One region of the Mesorhizobium ciceri biovar biserrulae genome, then DNA from elsewhere that is predicted to be linked to it. Evidence: predicted binding sites of a transcription regulator. Region 1 holds the regulator's gene; the other holds the start of a gene.

Region 1 (11,469 bases):
TGCCCGGCTCTCTGCCGAGAGCGCATCACGGAATGCTGCCGCTGGCTCGGCCCAGGCGGCTGGCCAACGGTCGCTGCCGGCAATGTTCGCGCCGTTGGCATAGGCATCATCCCAATCGACGATGTGACGTTCGAACATCTGCGCCCTCCCCGAAAACGGCATCGCTGTTGCGCTAGCAATGGCCAGCGCCACGCCATGCGTCAATGCTCCAGGGCAAAAACATTTTAGGCTTGAAACAAATTTCGACTGGTGCGATCCTGCCCGCACGAACAGCCGACAATGGGAGGTCTGCTGTGCTGCCCTCACCTGCAGATGTTCACCCTTTCGGCGCGCATCTCCGAGCAGGCGTGATGGGCAGCACGAAGCCTCCTCAGAGCAGGACCTTAGGATCCACCACATCCAGCCAAGGCGCATTGCGCACTGGCCAGGCAGCAGACGGGAGAGCGGCGACATGCTTGGGCCTTCAGCGCATATCGACACGTTCACGCGCGATCACCTGCCGCCGCCGGAGCAATGGCCCGATATACTGCTCGACGGCTTCGACTATCCCGAACGCCTCAACGCCGGTGTCGAACTTACCGACCGGCTGGTCGAGAAGGGCCTCGGCGACCGCACAGCCCTGATCGGCAATGGCCGCCGCCGCACCTACAAGGAACTGTCGGACTGGACGAACAGGCTCGCCCACGCGCTGGTCGGGAATTATGGCGTCGAGCCCGGCAACCGGGTGCTGATCCGCTCGGCCAACAACCCCGCCATGGTCGCCTGCTGGCTGGCTGCCACCAAGGTCGGCGCCGTGGTCGTCAACACTATGCCTATGCTGCGCGCCGGCGAACTGGCCAAGATCGTCGACAAGGCGGAAATCACCGTCGCGCTCTGCGACACCAGGCTGATGGACGAGATGACCGCCTGCGCCAAGGACAGCGCCTTCCTCAAACAGGTCATAGGCTTCGACGGCACCGCCAACCATGATGCCGAGCTCGATCGTGCCGCTCTCGACAAGCCGGTGACATTCACCGCCGTCAACACCGGCCGCGACGACGTCGCGCTGCTCGGCTTCACCTCGGGCACGACAGGCGTGCCGAAGGCGACGATGCATTTCCACCGCGACCTCCTGATCATCGCCGACGCCTATGCCCGCGAAATCCTGGAGGTGACGCCGGACGACATCTTCGTCGGCTCGCCGCCGCTGGCCTTCACTTTCGGCCTTGGAGGGCTCGCTATTTTTCCCCTGCGCTTCGGTGCGGCGGCGACGCTGCTGGAGCAGGCGACGCCACCCAACATGATCCACATCATCGAGACCTACAAAGCCACGATCTCCTTCACCGCGCCGACTGCCTACCGCGCCATGCTGAAGGCCATGGATGAAGGTGCCGATTTGTCTTCGCTGCGGGTTGCCGTTTCAGCCGGCGAAACCTTGCCCGCTCCGGTTTTCGAAGAGTGGACGCAAAAGACCGGCAAGCCGATCCTCGACGGCATCGGCGCCACCGAAATGCTGCACATCTTCATCTCCAACCGCTTTGGCGACATGAAGCCCGCGTCGACCGGCAAGCCGGTCGGCGGCTACGAGGCGCGCATCGTCGACGACGAGATGCGCGAAGTACCGCGCGGCGCGACCGGCAGGCTGGCGGTGCGCGGCCCGACCGGCTGCCGCTACATGGCCGATATCAGGCAGAAGGACTACGTGCGCGACGGCTGGAACATCACCGGCGACACCTTCACGCAGGACGAGGACGGCTTCTTCCATTTCGCCGCGCGCTCCGACGATATGATCATCAGCGCCGGCTACAACATTGCCGGCCCCGAGGTCGAGGCCGCACTTCTGTCACATCCCGACGTCGCCGAATGCGCGGTGATCGGCGCCGAGGACGCCGAGCGCGGCCAGATCGTCGAGGCGCATGTCGTGCTGGTGCAGGGCGCGGCGCCTGACGCATTGACCACCAAGCGCCTGCAGGACCATGTCAAGGCGACGATCGCGCCCTACAAATACCCGCGATCGGTGAAATTCATTGCTGCTTTGCCCAAGACCCAGACCGGCAAGATCCAGCGCTTCCGGCTGCGCACGGAGAAAGTCAATTGAGCGAGCCCTACGATCCGGCGTCCGAAGGCGCACAGATGTCGTTCAACGAGCGCATGTCGTACAGCGACTATCTGCACCTGGAGAAAGTGCTGGAGGCGCAGACGCCGCTGTCGTCGGCGCATGACGAGATGCTGTTCATCATCCAGCACCAGACCTCGGAACTGTGGATGAAGCTCGCTTTGCACGAGATTGGCGCCGCGATCCGCTCGATCCGCGCCGACCGGCTCGAGCCGAGCTTCAAGATGCTGTCGCGAGTCGCGCGCATCTTCGAGCAGCTGAACAATGCCTGGGATGTGCTGCGGACGATGACGCCCAGCGAATATACCGAGTTTCGCGACGCGCTCGGCCAGTCCTCGGGTTTTCAGTCCTGGCAGTATCGCGCCATCGAGTTCATGGCCGGCAACCGCAACCTGGCCATGCTCGGCCCTCACAAGCATCGGCCTGACCTCAGCGGAAAGCTGGAAGCCATCCTGGCCGAGCCATCGCTCTACGACGAAGCGCTGCTGCTTTTGGCGCGCCACGGATTCGACATCGGTGCCGATGCCAGGCGCACGGACTGGCGTGAGACGCGAACCGAGAATGAAGAGGTCCTGGTCGCCTGGCAGGCTATCTACCGCGATCCGCAGCGCTACTGGATGTTCTACGAACTGGCCGAGAAGCTGGTCGACTTCGAGGATTATTTCCGCCGCTGGCGCTTCAACCACGTCACCACGGTGGAGCGAATCATCGGTCTGAAGCGCGGCACCGGCGGCACGTCGGGCGCTTCGTATCTGAAGAAAATGCTCGAGGTCGTGCTGTTTCCGGAGCTGTGGACGGTCCGCACCCGGCTCTGACATCATCGAAATGAGAACAGGCTCACTGAAGGGACGCTCTGTGGCGGAAACCCTTCGCGAACAACCGGGGACTGACCATGAGTGGAATTCCTGATCTCGCCGCAGTCGAAGCGATGGATGCCACGGATCCGCTGCGGGCCATGCGCGACCGTTTCATTCTGCCGGAGGGGGTGATCTATCTTGACGGCAATTCACTGGGGGCAGCATCTCATGCCGTTTTCGGCGAGCTGCAGCAGGCGGCGACGCAGGAATGGGCCCGAGATCTTATCCGAGCCTGGAACACGGCCGGATGGTTCGAGATGCCGATCGAACTCGGCGACCAGCTCGGACGCCTGATAGGAGCCGCGGTCGGCCAGACCGTTGTCTGCGACACGACATCGACCAACATCTACAAGGTGCTGCACGCAGCGATGGAGATGCGGCCCGGCCGGTCAGCCATCGTCGCCGAAGGTGACAGTTTTCCCACCGACCTGTACATCGCCGAAGGCGTGGCCTCGACCCGGGATGGCGTCCTGCTGCGCCTCGCGGGCGTCGACGCGCCGACCATCGAAGAGCTGATCGACGAAAACGTGGCGGTGGTGCTGGTCAACCACGTCAATTACAAATCGGGTGAACTGCGCGACATGGCGGCGCTGACGCGCAGGGCTCATACGGCCGGAGCGCTGATCGTCTGGGATCTCTGCCACACCGCCGGCGCCCTGCCCGTCGAGCTCGATCAGGCAAATGCCGATTTCGCTGTCGGCTGCACGTACAAGTACCTCAACGGCGGTCCGGGCGCGCCGGCCTTCATCTATGCCGCGCAGCGCCACCACGGCGATATCAGCCAGCCGCTCAGCGGCTGGTGGGGCCATGCGCGGCCCTTTGCCTTCGAACGGGGTTATGTTGCCGGCACCGGCATCCGCCGTTTTCTGTGCGGTACGCAACCGGTCCTGTCGATGCGGGCGCTCAAAGGCGCGCTTGCCATCTGGAGCGACGTCGACATGGCGGCATTGCGAAAGAAGAGCGTCGCGCAGACAGAACTGTTCATCCAGCTCGTCGAAGCCAAGTGCGGCGCCTACGGTCTCGCGCTGGAGACTACCCGCGACGCGACCAGGCGCGGCAGCCAGGTGTCGTTCCTTCACGTCCACGGCTATCAAATCATGCGGGCGCTGATCGAGCGCGGGGTGATCGGTGACTTCCGCGCACCGTCGACCATCCGTTTCGGCTTCACGCCGCTCTATGTCAGCTACAAGGATGTGTGGCTGGCGGTTGAGGTTCTGGAAGACATTCTGCGCACGGGTGCATGGAAGGACCAGCGTTTCGCCGTCAAGGAAGCCGTTACCTGACGCACCGATCCCGGCGATCCGCCGTCGCTGCCCTCACTGCCTGGCAAATAACGGAGAGCTGAATTTCCAGCCAAAATGCCCAACTGACGTTGGCGTTTTGGCTCCGTTTCGTTCACGGCCAACGAACGTCCCGAAGGTTGCAATCGCCCCTTGTCGAGGTCGATCGACAGATAATGCCAAGCTTTGGTAGAGGATAAGCCACAGGTCATTAACCATAACAATTTCAATGTGAGCAGGCGCATTGCCGAAGGTGGCGCCCGTCGATCGTAACCCGCTGGCAAGCGCCAAATAATTTCAGCAGCCTTAACAAATTCATTAAACTTTAAACGGTTGCAGAACACAACTGGAACAGATAGTGTTTGTTCTGGGTTTGTTTTTCGATTCTGGTTTCAGGGAACCTGGGGGCCGCCATGCTGACACGCAAGCAACATGAACTGCTGATGTTCATCCATGAACGCCTGAAGGAGAGCGGCATTCCGCCATCCTTCGACGAAATGAAGGAGGCGCTCGACCTTGCCTCCAAATCCGGGATTCATCGGCTGATCACGGCCCTTGAGGAGCGCGGCTTTATCCGCCGGCTGCCCAATCGGGCCCGCGCGCTGGAAGTGCTGCGGCTGCCGGACTCGATCGCGCCAGGCCTCAATGCGGCAAAGAAGTTTTCGCCAAGCGTCATCCAGGGCAGTCTTGGTCAGGGTGGTGCTCTTGGCCGGCAGATCAAGCCGGCGCCTTCGCGGATGCCTTCGCCCGGCAATGACGACGATGCGGTCTCTGCCGTTTCGATCCCGGTCATGGGTCGCATCGCCGCCGGCGTGCCGATCGATGCCATCCAGCATCAGACGCATTCGATTTCGGTGCCGCCGGACATGATCATGGGCGGCGCGCACTATGCGCTGGAGGTCAAGGGCGATTCGATGATCGAGGCCGGCATCTTCGACGGCGACACCGTTATCATCCGTAACGCCGACACGGCCAGCCCCGGCGAGATCATCGTGGCGCTGGTCGATGAAGAGGAAGCGACGCTGAAGCGGTTCCGCCGCAAGGGCGCCTCGATTGCCCTCGAAGCCGCCAATCCAGCCTATGAGACACGGATTTTCGGGCCGGACAGGGTCAAGGTGCAAGGCAAGCTCGTCGGCCTGATCCGTCGCTACTGAGACGGCTGTGGGTTGACCACTGGCTTCTCGGGTTTCTTGAAGGGTGCCAGCCCCCTCGCCTCGCGAGAGTATCTGCGTTGCGTGTGCCAGGGCCGATATGGGCTGTCCACCGCGAAGCTGATCGTCGCCGGCGTGGTCGCCGATTGGCGATCGAAGAAGACCGCGGCACTGCCTTTGCGAGCCAGTTGCCGCTTGGTGATGACGAGAACCAGCGGGTTGTGACAGGCGTCATAGGCGGTGGCGTCCTTGACGACGATCAGTTCGGCGAAGCCGCAGGCTTTCCAGGTGTCCTTGCGGTCCTCGACATAGGCAATGATCGCACCGGACATGTGCCTGGCCACGCAAACGCCTGAGGAGCAATAGAACGGCGATCCCGGCGGTAGCTCAACGGCATCCGCGACGTCGAATTGCCCATCGCTGTTGTCGAACACTTCCGGAACGACGATGGTTTCCGATGTCAGCGCGCGTTTCCAGTTGTCGACGGTGAATTCGTTCGGCCGTTGCCGGCTGACGGCAAGCTCACCGCCACCGATCGGCAACGCCACCAGCCGGGCGTCTTCTGAGATCAGCACATCGGGCGTGCGCGTATCCGAGACGGTCAGCAAGCCTGCCAACGCGAATGGCAGAGCCGCGAGCCGCAGCCATGTCGTCGCCATCGTCGCGATGACCAGGGCAATGGCCACCAGCAGGACCGACTGCTGCGAAATCAACCCGACCCCATCGACAGGCGAACGCTCGGAGATCCAGCCCGATATGGCGATCATCATCGTCAGGCCCTTGCCCATCAGGTAGAGAGCTGGCCAATCCAATCCGAAAGGCATCAGCAGCGCGCTGGCGACGGCCAGGAACATGACGACGGTGACGATCGGCATAACCGCGAGATTGGCGAACAGGCTGAGCGGCGACACACGCTGAAAATGCCAGATGGCAAACAGCGTCGTGGCGCTGCCGGCGATGATCGAGGTCATGGCCAGACCGATTGCCGCCAGCAGGAATTTTCGTGTCAGGAACCCGGGCAAGGATCGCTTCGGCGGCGGCGGTCTTGCTTTTCCCGCGCGGTGATCCGCCCAGCCGGCATAAGCGCCGACCAGAGCCGCGGTCGCGGCGAACGACATTTGAAAACTCGGGCCGACCACCTCATGCGGCGACACCACGATGACGGCGATCGCCGAGATCGCCAGATTGCGCATGGTGAGTGCTGCTCGATCGAACAGAACTGCAATCAGCATCACTGCCAGCATGATGAAGCTGCGCTCGGCGGCGACGACGATACCTGAGATGACGAGGTAGGCTGCGATCGAGAACAGTGCGGCGGCAGCGGCATACTTCTTGACCGGGCGACGCGCGGAAAAATCGGGAAACAAGGCGAAGGCGCCGCGCAGCAACCCCATGATGGTGCCGGCGACCAGAGCCATGTGCAGTCCCGAAATGGAGATGATGTGGTAGATGCCGGTACGTCGCATCGCCTCATTGATGTCATCGGGAATGCCGGCGCGCACGCCGACGATCAGCGCCGCGGCGATCTCGCCTTCGGCGCCGCCGACGCTCGCCCTGATATGGTCGGCAATGCCTTCACGGGCATTTTCCACGCTGGAGGAAATTCGGGCCGACAGCGGCATGTCGCCATCATCGCTGACGACAAGCTTGGGGTTGCCGAGAAAGAACCCGCTGCCGCCGATGCCGGCAAAATAGCTGTCGAAGGAGAAATCATAGCTGTCCGGCCGCACCGGCCCGGTCGGCGGCAAAAGCTTGGCATATCCAGTGATGAGGGAGCCTGCGGTCACGTCAGCCGGGATCTTGCGTGCCGAAAGCCGCACCCGTTCCGGCGCATAGCGCAGTTTCGGTCTTGCGGTCGATGTCACGTCGATGGTCAGCCGGATACGGCCAGTTTCCATCCGGTCGAGCGAGACGACGCGGCCGGTCACCTGCGTCGAGATTTCCGAGCCCAACATTTGTGTGCCCGCACGCCACGTCTCGACCTTGGCAGCAAGCAGTCCTAGGGCGCACAAAAGCGCCGCCATGAAACACAGATGGGTCTTTGGCCATGAGCGCGAGACCAGCGCACAGATCCCCGTCAAGATGACAACCGCGACAGGTCTCGCAAAGTCGGGTTCAGCCGTCAGCGAAAAATAGCCGATCGCTCCGATCGCAAGGCAGACCGGTACCAGCAGGAAGGCCACGCCCCGGTCGAGTTCCAGGCTCGCCGCCGTGTTCACGCTGTGGCGCAGGCGAGGCAGTGATATCAGGCCGATCTGCCGGCGCACGCGCACGATCCTGCCGGTTTCGGCAACAGGAACAGAGGCGGCGATACCCGTTTGCAAGGGCAGCTTGCCGTAATCCGGCACGAGGGGCGACGGCGGCGGCAATGAGGCTGGCAGAGGCGCAAACAGGGACCGTTCGCTGACGCCAATGGCAGCGTCCTCGCCCTGATCCGAGCCCCAGCCTCGTCCAGCCATCGGGTCTGCCCCTTGCGCCCTCGACACCCTATGCTACATGAACGCGCAAAGCGCGAAAGTCCGCGCGACCGCACCCCGCTTCAGATGGTTTCCGAGAGTTCCATGTCCGACAAGGTCGTCACCCGTTTTGCCCCCTCGCCCACCGGCTATTTGCACATAGGCGGCGCGCGCACGGCGCTGTTCAACTGGCTGTATGCAAAGCATACCGGCGGCACGATGCTGCTGCGCATCGAGGACACCGATCGCGAACGCTCCAATGAAGCCGCGACGGCTGCTATCCTCGACGGGCTTTCCTGGCTTGGCCTGAGCTGGGACGGCGAGCCGGTGTCGCAGTTCGAGCGTGCGCCGCGCCACCGCGAGGTGGCCGAGGAGCTCGTGCGCATCGGCAAGGCCTATTATTGCTACGCCACGCCAGCCGAACTGGAGGCCATGCGCGAGGCCGCCAGAGCCAAAGGGCTGCCACCCCGCTATGATGGCCGCTGGCGCGACCGCGACCCCTCAGAGGCACCCGCAGGCGCCAAGGGCGCCATCCGCATCAAGGCGCCGACCGAAGGCGAGACCGTCGTCCATGACCGGGTCCAGGGCGACGTGCGCTTTCCCAACAAGGATCTCGACGATTTCATCATCCTGCGTTCTGACGGCAATCCCACTTACATGCATGCCGTCGTCGTCGATGATCATGATATGGGCGTCACCCATATCATTCGCGGCGATGATCATCTGACCAACGCCGCTCGCCAGACCGTGATCTACAACGCCATGGGCTGGAACGTGCCGTCCATGTCGCATATCCCGCTGATCCACGGCGCCGATGGCGCCAAGCTATCGAAGCGGCACGGCGCGCTTGGCGTCGAGGCTTATCGCGCCATGGGCTACCTGCCGGAGGCGCTGCTCAACTACCTGGCGCGTCTCGGCTGGAGCCATGGCGACGACGAGATCATGTCGATCAAGGACATGATTTCCTGGTTCGACATCGGCGACGTCAACAAGGGCGCGGCGCGCTTCGACTTCGCCAAGCTGGAGGCAATCAACGGCGCGCATATGCGCCGCATGAGCGATGCCGAACTGTTCGACATCTTCATCGCCACCCTGCCCTACCTCGAAGGTGGCCCGGCGATCGCCGCACGCCTGAACGACAGCACCAAGGCGCAGTTGCTGGCAGCGCTTCCGGGCCTGAAGGAGCGCGCCAAGACGCTGGTGGAGCTCGTCGACGGCGCGGCTTTCCTGTTTGCCACCCGACCGCTGCCGATCGACGACAAGGCGGCCCTTCTGCTCACCGATGACGCCCGCAAGATCCTGCGCAGTGCTCACGAAGCTTTGAACGGGCTTGCGGATGACTGGACAGCCGCCTCGGCGGAGGCGGCGATCCGCGAGGTGGCGGCGGCCGGCAGCCACAAGCTCGGCGCAGTGGCCCAGCCTTTGCGCGCCGCTTTGACCGGCAAAAGCACCTCGCCGGGCGTGTTCGATGTGCTCGCCGTGCTCGGCCGCGAGGAAAGCCTGGCGCGCATCTCAGATCAAATCGATTAGGAGCAAACTGGCCCAAGAAGATTGGCATTGAAAGGCGGGTTTCGCAGTGCAACATTAGGCCTTGGCCCAATCTGGCACGCACCTCCTGAAATGCGGTGGCGAATACGCGCATTGCGGTGATTTTCGACGTGTCGCTCTGCGAAATTTGCCTTTGCCGGCATGAGGAAACAAGAAGGAGTTTGCAATGACCGAAGCTGCGAAAAAACTGGATTTGGGCAAGACCCAAGAGGCCACCGCAACGCTTGAATTCGCCGGCAAGACCCATGAATTCAAGGTGCGAAGCGGTTCGGTCGGGCCTAATGTGATCGACATCGCCTCGCTCTACTCAACCACCGGCGCTTTCACCTACGATCCCGGCTTCACCTCGACGGCAAGCTGCGAGTCCGAAATCACCTTCATCGACGGCGACGCCGGCATCCTGTTGCACCGCGGCTATCCGATCGACCAGTTGGCCGAACATGGCGACTTCCTCGAGGTCTGCTATCTCCTGCTCTACGGTGAATTGCCGACCAAGGCGCAGAAGGACGATTTCGATTACCGCGTGACGCGCCACACCATGGTGCATGAGCAGATGTCGCGCTTTTTCACCGGCTTCCGCCGCGACGCGCATCCGATGGCGGTGATGTGCGGCGTGGTCGGCGCGCTGTCGGCCTTCTATCACGACTCCACCGACATTTCCGACCCCTACCAGCGCATGGTTGCCTCCATGCGGCTGATCGCCAAGATGCCGACGATCGCGGCGATGGCCTACAAATACCACATCGGCCAGCCCTTCATTTACCCGAAGAACGAGCTGAACTTTGCCGCCAACTTCCTGCATATGTGCTTTGCCGTGCCTTGCGAGGAATACAAGATCAACCCGGTGCTGGCGCGCGCCATGGAACGCATCTTCATCCTGCACGCCGACCACGAGCAGAATGCCTCGACCTCGACCGTTCGCCTCGCCGGCTCGTCGGGCGCCAACCCGTTTGCGTGCATCGCCGCCGGCATAGCCTGCCTGTGGGGACCCGCGCATGGCGGCGCCAATGAAGCGGCGCTCAACATGCTTGGCGAGATCGGCCATGTCGATCACATCCCCGAATTCATCGCCCGCGCCAAGGACAAGGACGACCCGTTCCGCTTGATGGGGTTCGGCCACCGCGTCTACAAGAACTACGATCCGCGCGCCAAGATCATGCAGAAGACGGCACATGAGGTTCTGGGCGAGCTCGGCATCAAGGACGATCCGCTGCTCGACATCGCCATGGAGCTGGAAAAGATCGCGCTGACCGATTCCTATTTCATCGAGAAGAAGCTCTACCCGAATGTCGACTTCTATTCCGGCATTACGCTGAAGGCGCTGGGCTTCCCCACCACCATGTTCACCGTGCTGTTCGCGGTCGCCCGCACCGTCGGCTGGATCGCCCAGTGGAAAGAGATGATCGAGGATCCGCGCCAGAAGATCGGCCGCCCGCGCCAGCTCTATACCGGTGCACCGGAGCGGGATTACGTGCCGATCGCAAAGCGGTGAATTAGGAAATAGTGAGTAGTGAGTAGTGAAGTCGACCATTTCTACTGATTACTGACTACTCACTCTCTTGACATACCGCATCACCACCTGCGCGGCGATCTCGCCGGACGGTCTGCCCGTAGCCATGCGCCGCCTGATCTCTGCAAATCCATCCTTCTGCCAGGCACGCATGCCGCTGTCGGCGAACAGTGCCTCCAATTGCCGGGCAAGATTGTTCGGCTTGATATAGCCGTCGTAGAATTCGGGAATAAGCGCTCGATCCGATATCAGATTGGGCAGCAGCGCCGACCAGACGGAAACGAGGTACGGCGCCAAGATGCGCGCGACCGGGTCGAGCCTGTAGCAGGAAATCATCGGCACGCCGGCCAGCGCCAGTTCCAGCGATACCGTCCCGGACGCGATCAGCGCCGCATCGGCCCTGCCGAAAGCCTGCCATTTGCGCTGGGGCTCGACGATGATCTCAGGCTTTTCATCCCAGCGGTTGACGGAAGATTTGACGAGGTCGGCGACATGCGGGACGGTCGGCAGCAGCAGCCGCAGGCGGTGGCCGCGCGCGCGCAGGATTGACACCGTCTCGCCGAACGGGTCGA
Region 2 (11,469 bases), 3.0 Mb from region 1:
TGCGGCCAGCGCGCCGGAGGCAATCAGCACCACGGGTTCGGCGCCGGCGCCATGCCGGCGGCTGGCGGAGGCGATCTCGCCGCCGATCAAAAGGCCGGACAGGCAGGCGGCGGCATCGTCGGCTTTCAGATCCTGCAGCAGGCCGGCGGCCCGGATCGAAAACAGTCGCGAGGTGATATCGCCGCCTTCGCCCAATGCGGTTTCGCACCAGCGGCGGAAGAACGGATTGTCCGATGTGACGGGCTTCGGATGTTCGCCGAGCGAATGGCGCAGGATCGAGTGCGCGGCAAGCACGGAAAACAGCTCGCCGGTCGGCCAGGTGCCGAAGCCGGTAACGGCGCCATCCTCGACCAGCACCCATTTCGAATGGGTGCCGGGCATGCAGACCAACTGGCGCCCCCTGGCCGGCAGGCCGGCGCCGGCAAGCTGGGTTTCCTCGCCGCGCATGACGTCGGGCGCGTCAGTCAGCCGCTGGGCCAGACCCGGAACGATGCGGATGTCACGGCTCTGTCCGGGCACGCTGGCGGCGCCCGCAAGGATGGCGGTAAGCGGCGCCGGCACGGTGACATAGGGCGCTTCGAGCCAGCCCTGGCGGGACCCGGCCATGCCGCAGATGATGACGGGCAGCGCCGCTGGTGCTCCCATCGCCGCCAGATGCCCTTCGAGGATGGTCGAAAAGCCCTTTTGCTGCGCGGTGATCAGGCCGTCATCGCCGCGGCGTTCGGCAAGCATCTTGCCTTGCCCGTCGATCAGCCAGACCCGCATGCGGGTCGTGCCCCAGTCGACGGCGGCGACCGCCGGTGCGTTGCCGGCTTGGCTCACAGGAAACCTCCATCGACGATCAGCATCTGCGCCGTCAGCATGCGCGAAGCGTCCGAGGCCAGGAACAGCACCGTGCCGACGATGTCGTCGGGCTGCATCACCTGTTTTATGCACTGCTTGGCGACATGGGCGGCAAGCCCCTGTTCGGTCACCCAGAGCTCCTTCTGCCGCTCGGTGATCACCCAGCCGGGTGCGATGGCGTTGACGCGGATGCCGTCCACACCGAGCTTGCCGGCCAGCCCCTTGGTCAGACCGAGGATACCGGCCTTGGCGGCCGTGTAGGAGGGCATGTCGGGGTGGTTGATCAGATAGGACGTCGAGGTGAAGTTGATGATCGAGCCGCCGCCGGCCCGCTTCATGCCCGGCGCCACCGCTTGCGCGGTGAAGAAATGCGGCCTCAGATTAATGGCTTGGTTGTTGTCCCAGAACTCGACCGTCACGTCTTCGACGGCGTGGCGTTCGTCCCAGGCCGCATTGTTGACCAGCACGGTGACATCGCCGTGCGCCTCGGCAGCCTTCGCGGCGGACGCCCGCAGGGCCTCGACATCGCGCAAATCGGTCTTGAGGTAGAGCGGCCGGCGGCCGAATTCTTTCTCGATGCGGTCGGCAAGAGCTGTGCTTGGGCCGTCGGCGATGTCGATGAAGGCGACATTGGCGCCCTGGCGCACAAAACCCTCGGTCAGTGCCGCGCCAATTCCGGAGCCGCCGCCGGTGATCAGCACCGAGGCTCCTTCGAGGTCGGCAAAATGCGCCGATGGCATCATCGTTGTTGTCTCCCAGCGCATGACCCCGAAAATCGGATCGATTTTCGGAAAGGGATCATGCGCAAATGTTAAATGCTACAGCGTCCTTTGCGCGTCTTGAAAGACGCGCGGCGCCGTAGCGTGATCGGCGCGCATCCTAGCCACGCAAGGCGCGCGGGCAAGGGCGAACCGCCGAATTTCAGGGCTTATGTCAGACAAAACGACAATGCGCCGCACCGGATGCGCACGGCAGCACCGTCGGGGTTGGGGATCTCGGAGGACCGCCGGTCAGATCGCCTTGGCGCGCAGGGCGCCGCGGAAGGAATCGCGGAGATAGCCGAGCGTGGCGTCGGCATCGACCGGCTTGCCGAACAGATAGCCCTGTCCGCCGGCGCAGCCAAACTGGACCAGGCGATCGGCCTGCGCTTCCTGCTCGATTCCTTCGGCGACGACGTCCATGCCGAGCCCTTCGCACATTGCGAGGATAGCGCGGATGATGTGTTCCGACGGCCTGTCGTCGAGAATGGAGGAGACGAAGGCGCGATCGATCTTGAGCTTGTCGAAATGGAATTCGCGCAAGCGGCCGAGCGAGGACTGGCCGGTGCCGAAATCGTCTAGCGAGACGCGGATGCCGACGCGGCGCAGATCCTCGACGATCTGCGCGGCCGAGGCCGGGTCGTTCATCAGGCCGGTCTCGGTGATCTCGATCTCCAGCCGGCGCGGATCGAAGCCGGTGCGGTCGAGGATCGCCAGTATGTGCAGGCCGGTGTTCTGGTCGACGAGCTGCGAGGGTGACAGGTTGAACGACAGGAACAGGTCCTTCGGCCAGCTTCTGGCGGCCTCCGTCGCCTTGCGCAGCACCAGCTGCGACAACGGGCCGATGATGCCGCGCTCCTCGGCGATGGGAATGAAGACGGTCGGCGGCACGGAACCCAGGTCGCGGTCGGTCCAGCGCGCCAGCGTCTCGAAGCCGATGGTGCGGCGCGTGGCGAGATCGACGATGGGTTGGAAATGCGGCTCCACTTCGCCGGCCGAGACAGCCCGGCGCAGCGCCTGTTCGATGCGGGTGACGCGCTTGGCCGCTTCTTCCATCTCACGGGTGTAGACGACGACGCGGCCACGGCCGGAACGCTTGGCGTGGTAGAGTGCCGTCTCTGCCTTGTTGATGAGGATTTCCGTGGTCTCGTCGCCCGAATAGAACAACGAGCAGCCGACCGAGGCCGAAAGCCTGGCGGTGCGTTCGCCGACATCGTAGGGCGCCGACAGGATCTCGATCAGCATGCGCGACTTTTCGGCCGCAGCGTCCTCGCTGAATACCATCGGATAGAGAAAAGCAAATTCGTCGGCGCCGATGCGGCAGACCGTGGAATAGCCGTCCATAGAGGCGCGCAGCCGCATCGCGACCTGGATCAGGATGTCGTCGCCGGCCTTGTGGCCGAACAGATCGTTGATCGGCTTGAAGCCGTCGAGGTCGAGAATCCCGACGGTAAAGGGCGCGGGATCGTCGGCTCGGTCGGCGATCAGCCGATCGACCTTGTCGAAGAAGCGGCGATGGTTGCCAAGCCCGGTCAACGGATCGGTGAATGCCAGATCCGTGCTCTCCCTGTTTGCCTGACCGGTGCCAAACGAAGTTTGCATCGGTGTCCCTGTTTTGTGACTTCGGAATTTATTTTCAGACTGGCAGCAAACCCTTTAGGAAACGTATCGCGAAATCGATTTTCCATGGGCAACCGCGACCTGTTTCGAAGGATCGATGTGAGGTGTGCATTCGGGCTCAAGGAACAACGAGGACGCGCAGCCTGGCTCCTGTCACGGAATGACCGGCAGGGCCGAGCTTGCGACTTGCTGATGCCAATCTTCAAAAGGTCGCGATTGGCAGACGGGCAGTGAGCCTGTACAGGCAGGACAGTCGCCCATCAGAGCCGCCGGAGACCCGCCATGAAGCTGAAAATCGCCGTCCAGATGGACCACATCTCCACCGTGTCGATCGCCGGCGACACCTCGTTCGCGCTGTCGCTGGAAGCGCAGCGGCGTGGCCATGAGCTGTTCCACTACACGCCGGATCGGCTGTCGTTGCGCGACGGCAAGGTGTTTGCCCGCATTGAGGAGATGCAGGTGCGCGACGAGAAAGGCAGCCACTATTCGCTGGGCGAGAAGGTGCGCACCGATCTGTCGGAGATGGACGTCGTCCTGCTGCGCCAGGATCCGCCCTTCGACATGAACTACATCACCACCACGCACATCCTGGAGCGCATCCACCCGAAGACGCTCGTGGTCAACGACCCGGCCTGGGTGCGCAACAGCCCGGAAAAGATCTTCGTCACCGAATTTGCCGACCTGATGCCGGACACGCTGATCACCAAGGATCCACTCGAAGTTGCCGCCTTCCGCAAGGAGTTCGGCGACATCATCGTCAAGCCGCTCTACGGCAATGGCGGCGCCGGCATCTTCCATCTGCTGGAGGGCGACCGCAACCTGGCCTCGCTGCTGGAAATGTTCGGCCAGATGTTTCGCGAACCCTATATCGTGCAGCGCTATCTCAAGGACGTGCGCAAGGGCGACAAGCGCATCATCCTGATCGACGGCGAGCCGGTCGGCGCCATCAACCGGGTGCCCGCCGAACATGATTCCCGCTCCAATATGCATGTCGGCGGCCGCGCCGAAAAGACCGAGCTGACGGCGCGCGAACGCGAGATCTGCGCCCGCATCGGGCCGTCGCTGAAGGAGCGTGGGTTCATCCTGGTCGGCATCGACGTCATCGGTGACTACATGACCGAGATCAATGTCACCTCGCCGACCGGCGTGCGCGAGGTCAAACGCTTCGGCGGCGCCGACATCGCCAGCCTGTTCTGGGACGCGGTCGAGGACAAGCGCGGGTAAGCCGTTTTCATTTTGTCTTAACCATGTTCCGTTTTTGCAACCGCGCTCAATTCGGCTGCAACCCACGCGCTCACATGTTCCCGTAATGTTCTTGATTTGACCGAGGATTTGTGATTGTCTGCCCGTGGGGCCATTTCTTGGCCATCGCGTGGGTTGTGGCCTGGGGGCAAAGAAATGGTGGCGCGGGTTCGCACGGTCGCTTTCCAAGGCATCGAGGCCGTGCCGGTCGATGTGCAGGTGATGATCGCGCCCGGCAAGGTCAACATGCACATCGTCGGCCTGGGCGACAAGGCGGTGGCCGAAAGCCGCGAGCGGGTGCAGGCCGCACTGCATGCTTCAGGCCTGTCGATGCCGTCGAAGAAGGTCACGGTCAATCTGGCGCCGGCCGACCTGCCGAAGGAAGGCAGTCACTACGACCTGCCGATCGCGCTTGGCCTGATGGCTGCCCTTGGCGCCATTCCGGGCGACATGCTGGCCGGCTATGTCGTACTTGGAGAATTGTCGCTCGACGGCACGATTGCCGCGGTCGCCGGCGCCTTGCCGGCGGCGATCGCCGCCAATGCCGAGGGCAAAGGCCTGATCTGCCCGTTCGCCTGCGGACCTGAGGCGGCCTGGGCTGGAAAGGATTTCGACATTCTGGCACCGCGCAGCCTGATTGCCATCGCCAATCATTTTCGCGGCACGCAGGTGCTGTCGCGCCCCGAGGCCGGCATCCACGCCGCCGCGCCGGATTTGCCCGACCTCGCCGACATCAAGGGCCAGGAGACCGCCAAGCGGGCGCTGGAAGTGGCGGCCGCCGGCGGGCATAATCTTCTCATGATCGGCCCGCCGGGCTCGGGCAAATCGATGCTGGCGCAGCGGCTGCCGTCGATCCTGCCGCCGCTAGCGCCGAAGGAATTGCTCGAAGTCTCGATGATCGCGTCGGTGGCGGGAGAGCTCGGCGAAGGCAAATTGACTGACCGGCGGCCGTTCCGCGCGCCGCACCACTCGGCCTCGATGGCGGCGATGGTCGGCGGCGGCATCCGCGCGCGGCCGGGCGAGGTGTCGCTGGCCCATCACGGCGTGCTGTTCCTCGACGAGTTTCCCGAGTTCACGCCGCAGACGCTCGATGCGCTGCGCCAGCCGCTGGAGACCGGCGACTGCATGATCGCGCGAGCCAACCATCGCGTCACCTATCCGGCGCGTATCCAGCTGGTGGCGGCGATGAACCCGTGCCGCTGCGGCATGGCCGGCGAGCCTGGTTATCGCTGCCTGCGCGGCGAGCGCTGCCGCACCGACTATCAGGCGCGCATTTCGGGCCCGCTGCTCGACCGCATCGATCTCAGGATCGAAGTGCCGGCGGTCTCGGCCAGCGACCTGATCCGGCCCGACCGGGCGGAGAAAAGTGCCGATGTGGCGATGCGCGTGGCACGCGCCCGCACCATCCAGCGCGAGCGCTTCGAGCGGCTCGGCGCCACCCGCGCCACCACCAACGCGCATTGCGCGCCCTCGGTCATCGAGGAGATCGCCATGCCGGACGCCGCCGGCCTGTCGCTGCTCAAGGACGCCAGCGAAAAGCTCGCCTTTTCGGCGCGAGCCTATCACCGGGTGCTGAAGGTGGCGCGGACACTCGCCGATCTCGACGCCAGCGAAACCGTCGGCCGCATCCATCTGGCCGAAGCGATTTCCTACCGCATGAGCTCGGAGCGGGTGGCGCAGGCGGCGTAGGTCACTCGCCGCCCGACAAGCCGACCTTGCCACGCCACCTTCCGCAATCACGCCATAACCGTCATCCGACGAATCGGCCATCTCCGCACTGCGGCGGACCTGATTGTCCGCTTGGTCGACGTCCTCACCACCCAACGGCCCCCACCGACCGGGCGCCGGCCGTTTCTCCGTCTTCGGGGGCGTGGACGTCATCGCATCGGACCAAAGTCTTGGTCTCCGCATTGGGAATTCCTTATTTAGATAATGTGAATATGATTGCGGTCGGGGAGCCCGCTATGTTCGTTGACTACTACGAAGTTTTGGAAGTCAGCCCGAACGCCAACTCGGAAACGCTGGAACGCATATTTCGCTATTTTGCGATGCGCTATCATCCCGACAATCGCGAAACCGGCGATGAAGCCCGCTTCAGTGAAATCGTGGAAGCCCACAACACGCTCAAGGATCCGGTCAAACGCGCTCAATACGACATCGCGTATAGGGACCATGCCGGCCTTCGCCGCGAATTGACCGAGGAAGCCAGCAACAGCAAAGGCATCGAGCGGGATGTCGTGATCCAGGCCAGGCTGCTGTCGCTGCTTTACGCGAAGCGTCGGCACGACGTCAGCAATCCCGGGATCGGGGATGTGGAGCTCGAACGCCTGTCAGACTGTCCGCGAGAGCATCTCGAGTTTCATCTCTGGTATCTGAAAGCGAAGGGCTGGATAGCAAGAGTGGAAAACGGGACGATCGCGATTACGGTGGAAGGCGTCGATCGGGTCAACTCCGAACACCGTCGCGATCCCACCATCCGGCTCCTGGACCATACAGCTTCCTGACGCCTCACCTCCGGAGGAAGTCAGGCCGAAGACCTGCCGCCCCATTCACGGCAGGGACTGGCCTCTTCAGCCCTGCTGCGCCTTCAGTTCCAGCCGCCGCGCGTGCAACACCGGCTCGGTGTAGCCGTTGGGCTGGGCGCGGCCCTTGAAGACCAGATCACAGGCGGCCTGAAAGGCGATCGATCCGTCGAAATCGGCCGCCATGGGCTGGTAGAGCGGGTCGCCCGCGTTCTGGCGGTCGACGATGTCAGCCATGCGCTTCATCGTCGCCATTACCTGGTCCTCGCTGCACACGCCGTGGTGCAGCCAGTTGGCGATGTGCTGTGAGGAAATACGCAGCGTGGCGCGGTCTTCCATCAGGCCGATATCGTTGATGTCAGGCACTTTCGAGCAACCGACGCCCTGGTCGATCCAGCGCACGACATAGCCAAGAATGCCCTGCGCGTTGTTGTCGAGTTCCTTCTGGATATCCTCGGGCGACCAGTTCGGCCGCACGGCAACGGGCACCGACAGGATGTCGTCAAGCTTCGCCTTGGGCCGGTTCTTCAGCGCCGCCTGCACGGCGTGAACATCGACCTTGTGATAGTGCGTGGCATGCAGCGTCGCCGCCGTCGGCGACGGCACCCAGGCAGTGTTGGCGCCGGCCTTGGGGTGGGCGATCTTCTCGACCAGCATCGCAGCCATCAGATCCGGCATCGCCCACATGCCCTTGCCGATCTGGGCGTGGCCGGCCAAGCCGCATTCCAGCCCGATGTCGACATTCCACGCCTCGTAGGCGGAAATCCAGGCGGCCTGCTTCATGTCGCCCTTGCGGATCATCGGGCCGGCTTCCATCGAGGTATGGATCTCGTCGCCGGTGCGGTCGAGGAAGCCGGTGTTGATGAACACCACGCGCTCTTTTGCGGCGCGGATCGCCTCCTTGAGGTTGACGGTGGTGCGCCGCTCCTCGTCCATGATGCCCATCTTGATGGTATTTTTCGCCATGCCGAGCAGCGCTTCGACGCGGTCGAAGATCTCGACGGCGAAGGCGACTTCGTCGGGCCCATGCATCTTGGGTTTCACGACATACATCGAGCCCGCGCGGGAATTGGCGCGGCGGCCGTTCGGCCCGACATCGTGCAGCGCGATCAGCGCCGTCATCGCCGCGTCCAGTATGCCTTCCGGAACCTCGTTGCCGTCGCGGTCGAGGATCGCCGGGCTGGTCATCAGGTGGCCGACATTCCTGACCAGCATCAGCGAGCGGCCGGGCACGGTCAGCCTGCCGCCGGCGGGCGCGGTGTAGGCGCGGTCGGGATTGAGCTTGCGGACAAAACTCTTGCCGCCCTTGGTGATCTCTTCCGCCAGGTCACCCTTCATCAGGCCGAGCCAGTTGCGGTAGACGACGACCTTGTCTGGCGCATCCACCGCCGCGACCGAATCCTCGCAGTCCTGGATGGTGGTCAGCGCCGATTCCAGGATCACATCGGCGATGCCCGCCGGATCGGTGCGGCCGATCTGGTTGTTGCGGTCGATCACGATCTCGATGTGCAGGCCGTTGCGCACAAGCAGCACGGCATCGGGATTGGCGGCATCGCCGCGATAGCCGACGAATTGCCTGGGGTCGGCCAGCGTCGTCGAGCCGGCGCCGGCGCTCAGCCGCAAGGCACCCTGCGCCAGCGACAGGCCATTGACGCCGGCCCATTTGCCGGACGTGAGCGGGGCAGCCTCGTCGAGAAAGGTCTTCGTCCAGGCGACGACCTTGGCGCCGCGTGCCGGATTGAAGGCTTTGCCCTTTTCGGCGCCATCCGTTTCGGGGATGGCATCGGTGCCGTAGAGCGCATCGTAGAGCGAACCCCAGCGCGCATTGGCAGCGTTGAGCGCATAGCGCGCATTCATCACCGGCACGACCAGCTGCGGTCCGGCAACATCAGCAATTTCCGGGTCGACATTGTCGGTCGACACGCTGAAGGCCGGGCCTTCGGGAACGAGGTAGCCGATCCCTTTCAGGAAGCCCTTGTAGGCCTCCATGTCGACCGGCGCGCCGTAATCGCGATACCAGCCGTCTATCTGTTCCTGGATGGCGTCACGCTTTGCCAGCAGCGCCCGGTTCTTCGGCGCCAGATCATGGACGATGGCCGAAAAACCGTTCCAGAAGGCGTCCGCTTCGATCCCCGTGCCCGGCAGCGCTTCCGTGGCCACGAACTCATGCAGCTCGCGGGCAATCCGCAATCCGGCGATCTCGATGCGGTCGGTCATCAGGCTACTCCAGATGAAAGGCTTTGCGGGCCTTTGGCATGTCAGGTTTGCCGGGTCAATTCAGCTTAGGGTGAAGGTGGCGTATTTCGCCGCGTCGCTCAAACCGCAATCCTTGGCCTACCTGAGGCCACGGCCACGACATGCGCCTCGATGAACATGCGCTGGGCCTCGACGGTCGAGACCCGGAATTCGGTGGCGACGTCGATCTCGGCGCTGTCGGTGCCGGCATCCCTGGCGCGCTCCGCGACGATGGCGCGGACATCGGCCTCGGCCGCCGCGATCGCCGCTGCCTCGTCGAGGAAATCGCGTACGGTCTCGCCCGAGGCGAGACGAAACAGCCCTTCTATGGGCTGGCTGACCCGCGCCTCGGCCGAAACCCTGACCTGGCCGACGACGGCGCCGAGCGCGTTGGCGACATCGGTATCCCTGGGCACCACGCAGTCATTGCCGATCAGCTCGGCCAAGCCGGCATAGTGCAGCGGCGCCGAGGCGCCGAGGCCGATGACCGGGCGGTCGAGCGCAACGCTCAGGCGGGCGATGCCGGGATGCGCGTCGACCGCGCGCTGCACCAGGGCGTGCGCCACCGTCGCGGCGCCGTCGAGCCCATCCTCGGCAAAGGCGGTCTCGAGGATATATTCGGCCGACCAGCGCGTCAGCGTCACCAGCACCCGTTCCGAGATCGCTTCCGGCGAAGCGGCAATGTTCTGGCCACGGCCGTCACGCTTGCGGGCGAACAGTTCGGCGCCGAGGCGCGCCGCGATAGGGTCCCAGTTCGCCTGCTTGCCCAGCACGTGGGCGGCGTCCGACGGGGTGAAGCCGGCGACATGCACCAGCCCGCGCGACACCAGCCGGTTCAGCGTCGCGTTCTGCGCATTCGAGGTCAAAAGCCTGTCGACGGCGAGCGGCACGGCACCGATGGCCTCGTAGAGCCTGGCTTCGGCGCCGGTCAGGCCGGCGGCGAGCCGGTCCGGCACGCCGGTGCGCACCGCGAAGCGGCCGTCCATGCGGCCGGGATTGGGTGCCCGCAGCTGGCGCTCCAGCTCTGAAATCACCGCTACGCCATGCGCCATGCCGGCCAGCGCCAGCGGCACCAGGCGGCGCGGCCCGAGCAGGATCTTCGGGTTGAGCGCGCCATCCTCCAGCGCCACTTCGGAATCGCCGCCGAGGCCGAAGGTGCGCATGGCGACGGCCTCGACCATGGTGCGGAAGCCGCCGACGGTGGCGCCTTCCGGATCTAGCCTGGGACGGCCGCCGTCGAGCACGGCGACGTCGGTGGTGGTGCCGCCGATGTCGGACACCACAGCATTGTCGAGCCCGGTCATGTGGCGGGCGCCGACCAGGCTGGCGGCCGGGCCGGACAGGATGGTCTCGATCGGTCGCTGGCGGGCAAAAGCGGCTGAAACCAGCGCGCCATCGCCGCGCACCACCATCAGCGGTGCTGCGATGTTGCGCGCCTCGAGGAAGCCTTCGGTCGCTGCCACCAGCCGGTCGATCATCGAGATCAGCCTGGCGTTGAGCAAAGTGGTCAGCGCCCGGCGCGGGCCGCCGAGCTTGGCCGACAGCTCGTGGCTCGATGTGACCGGCAGGCCGGACTTGTCGCGGATCAACTCGCGGGCGGCGATCTCATGCGCCGGATTGCGGGTGGCGAAGTAGGCGCAGACGGCAAAGCCGGACACCGAGGCGCCGAGTTCCGGCAGCGCCGCTTCCAGTCCGGACAGATCGAGCTTGGCGGCATTGCCATGCACGTCGTGGCCGCCCGGACAAAAAACCACCGGATCGGTGCCGAGCGCGGCCTTCAGCCCGTCGCGGGCGAGGTCGCCCTCGGAAAAGCCGATCATCACCAGCGCGACGCGGCCGCCCTGGCCCTCGACGAGCGCGTTGGTGGCAAGCGTCGTCGACATCGACACCAGCTTGATATCAGCCGGATCGGTTCCGGCTTTCTGCAGCACCGCGTCGACGGCGCCGGAAATGCCGACGGCAAGATCATGCCTGGTGGTCAGCGCCTTGGCCTTGGCCAGCACCTTGCCCTTGTTCGGCCCTTCTTGCGGGCCTTCCGTTTCAGACCACAACACGGCATCGGTATAGGTGCCGCCGGTGTCGATCCCGAGGAACAACGGTTTTGGCTTGGTCTTGGCTGTCATTTTTGGCGGCGGTCCGGCTGGGGAGTCTGTCTGCCCCTGCCTTTAGCCGATGCGGGCCGGTCGATAAAGCTGCGAGCGCTGGGCCAAGGCGGAGATTGGCAGCGTTGGCCGAAGCGCCAACCTACC

The links. The regulator LexA, encoded in region 1, represses DNA repair genes until DNA is damaged. The targets are predictions, from matches to a motif close to TGTTCNNNNTGTGTTCNG.
Region 2: A4R29_RS29775 (YifB family Mg chelatase-like AAA ATPase) is a predicted target of LexA. The motif match lies at 4,521-4,538, and genes of this name have one in related genera.

What each region holds. Positions count from the first base shown of each region.
Region 1 is NZ_CP015064.1:2,944,870-2,956,338, reverse strand. Features, by position in the region: gene A4R29_RS13625 (alpha/beta hydrolase) at 1-138, opposite strand, end outside; gene A4R29_RS13620 (AMP-binding protein) at 452-2,077, shown strand; gene kynA (tryptophan 2,3-dioxygenase) at 2,074-2,910, shown strand; gene kynU (kynureninase) at 2,988-4,235, shown strand; gene lexA (transcriptional repressor LexA) at 4,646-5,386, shown strand; gene A4R29_RS13600 (ComEC/Rec2 family competence protein) at 5,380-7,842, opposite strand; gene gltX (glutamate--tRNA ligase) at 7,945-9,369, shown strand; gene gltA (citrate synthase) at 9,554-10,879, shown strand; gene lpxB (lipid-A-disaccharide synthase) at 10,928-11,469, opposite strand, start outside.
Region 2 is NZ_CP015064.1:6,282,046-6,293,514, reverse strand. Features, by position in the region: gene A4R29_RS29795 (2-dehydro-3-deoxygalactonokinase) at 1-822, opposite strand, end outside; gene A4R29_RS29790 (SDR family NAD(P)-dependent oxidoreductase) at 819-1,586, opposite strand; gene A4R29_RS29785 (putative bifunctional diguanylate cyclase/phosphodiesterase) at 1,854-3,203, opposite strand; gene gshB (glutathione synthase) at 3,504-4,445, shown strand; gene A4R29_RS29775 (YifB family Mg chelatase-like AAA ATPase) at 4,620-6,152, shown strand; gene A4R29_RS29770 (J domain-containing protein) at 6,428-6,967, shown strand; gene A4R29_RS29765 (malate synthase G) at 7,034-9,202, opposite strand; gene A4R29_RS29760 (hydantoinase/oxoprolinase family protein) at 9,301-11,343, opposite strand; gene A4R29_RS29755 (CDGSH iron-sulfur domain-containing protein) at 11,465-11,469, opposite strand, start outside.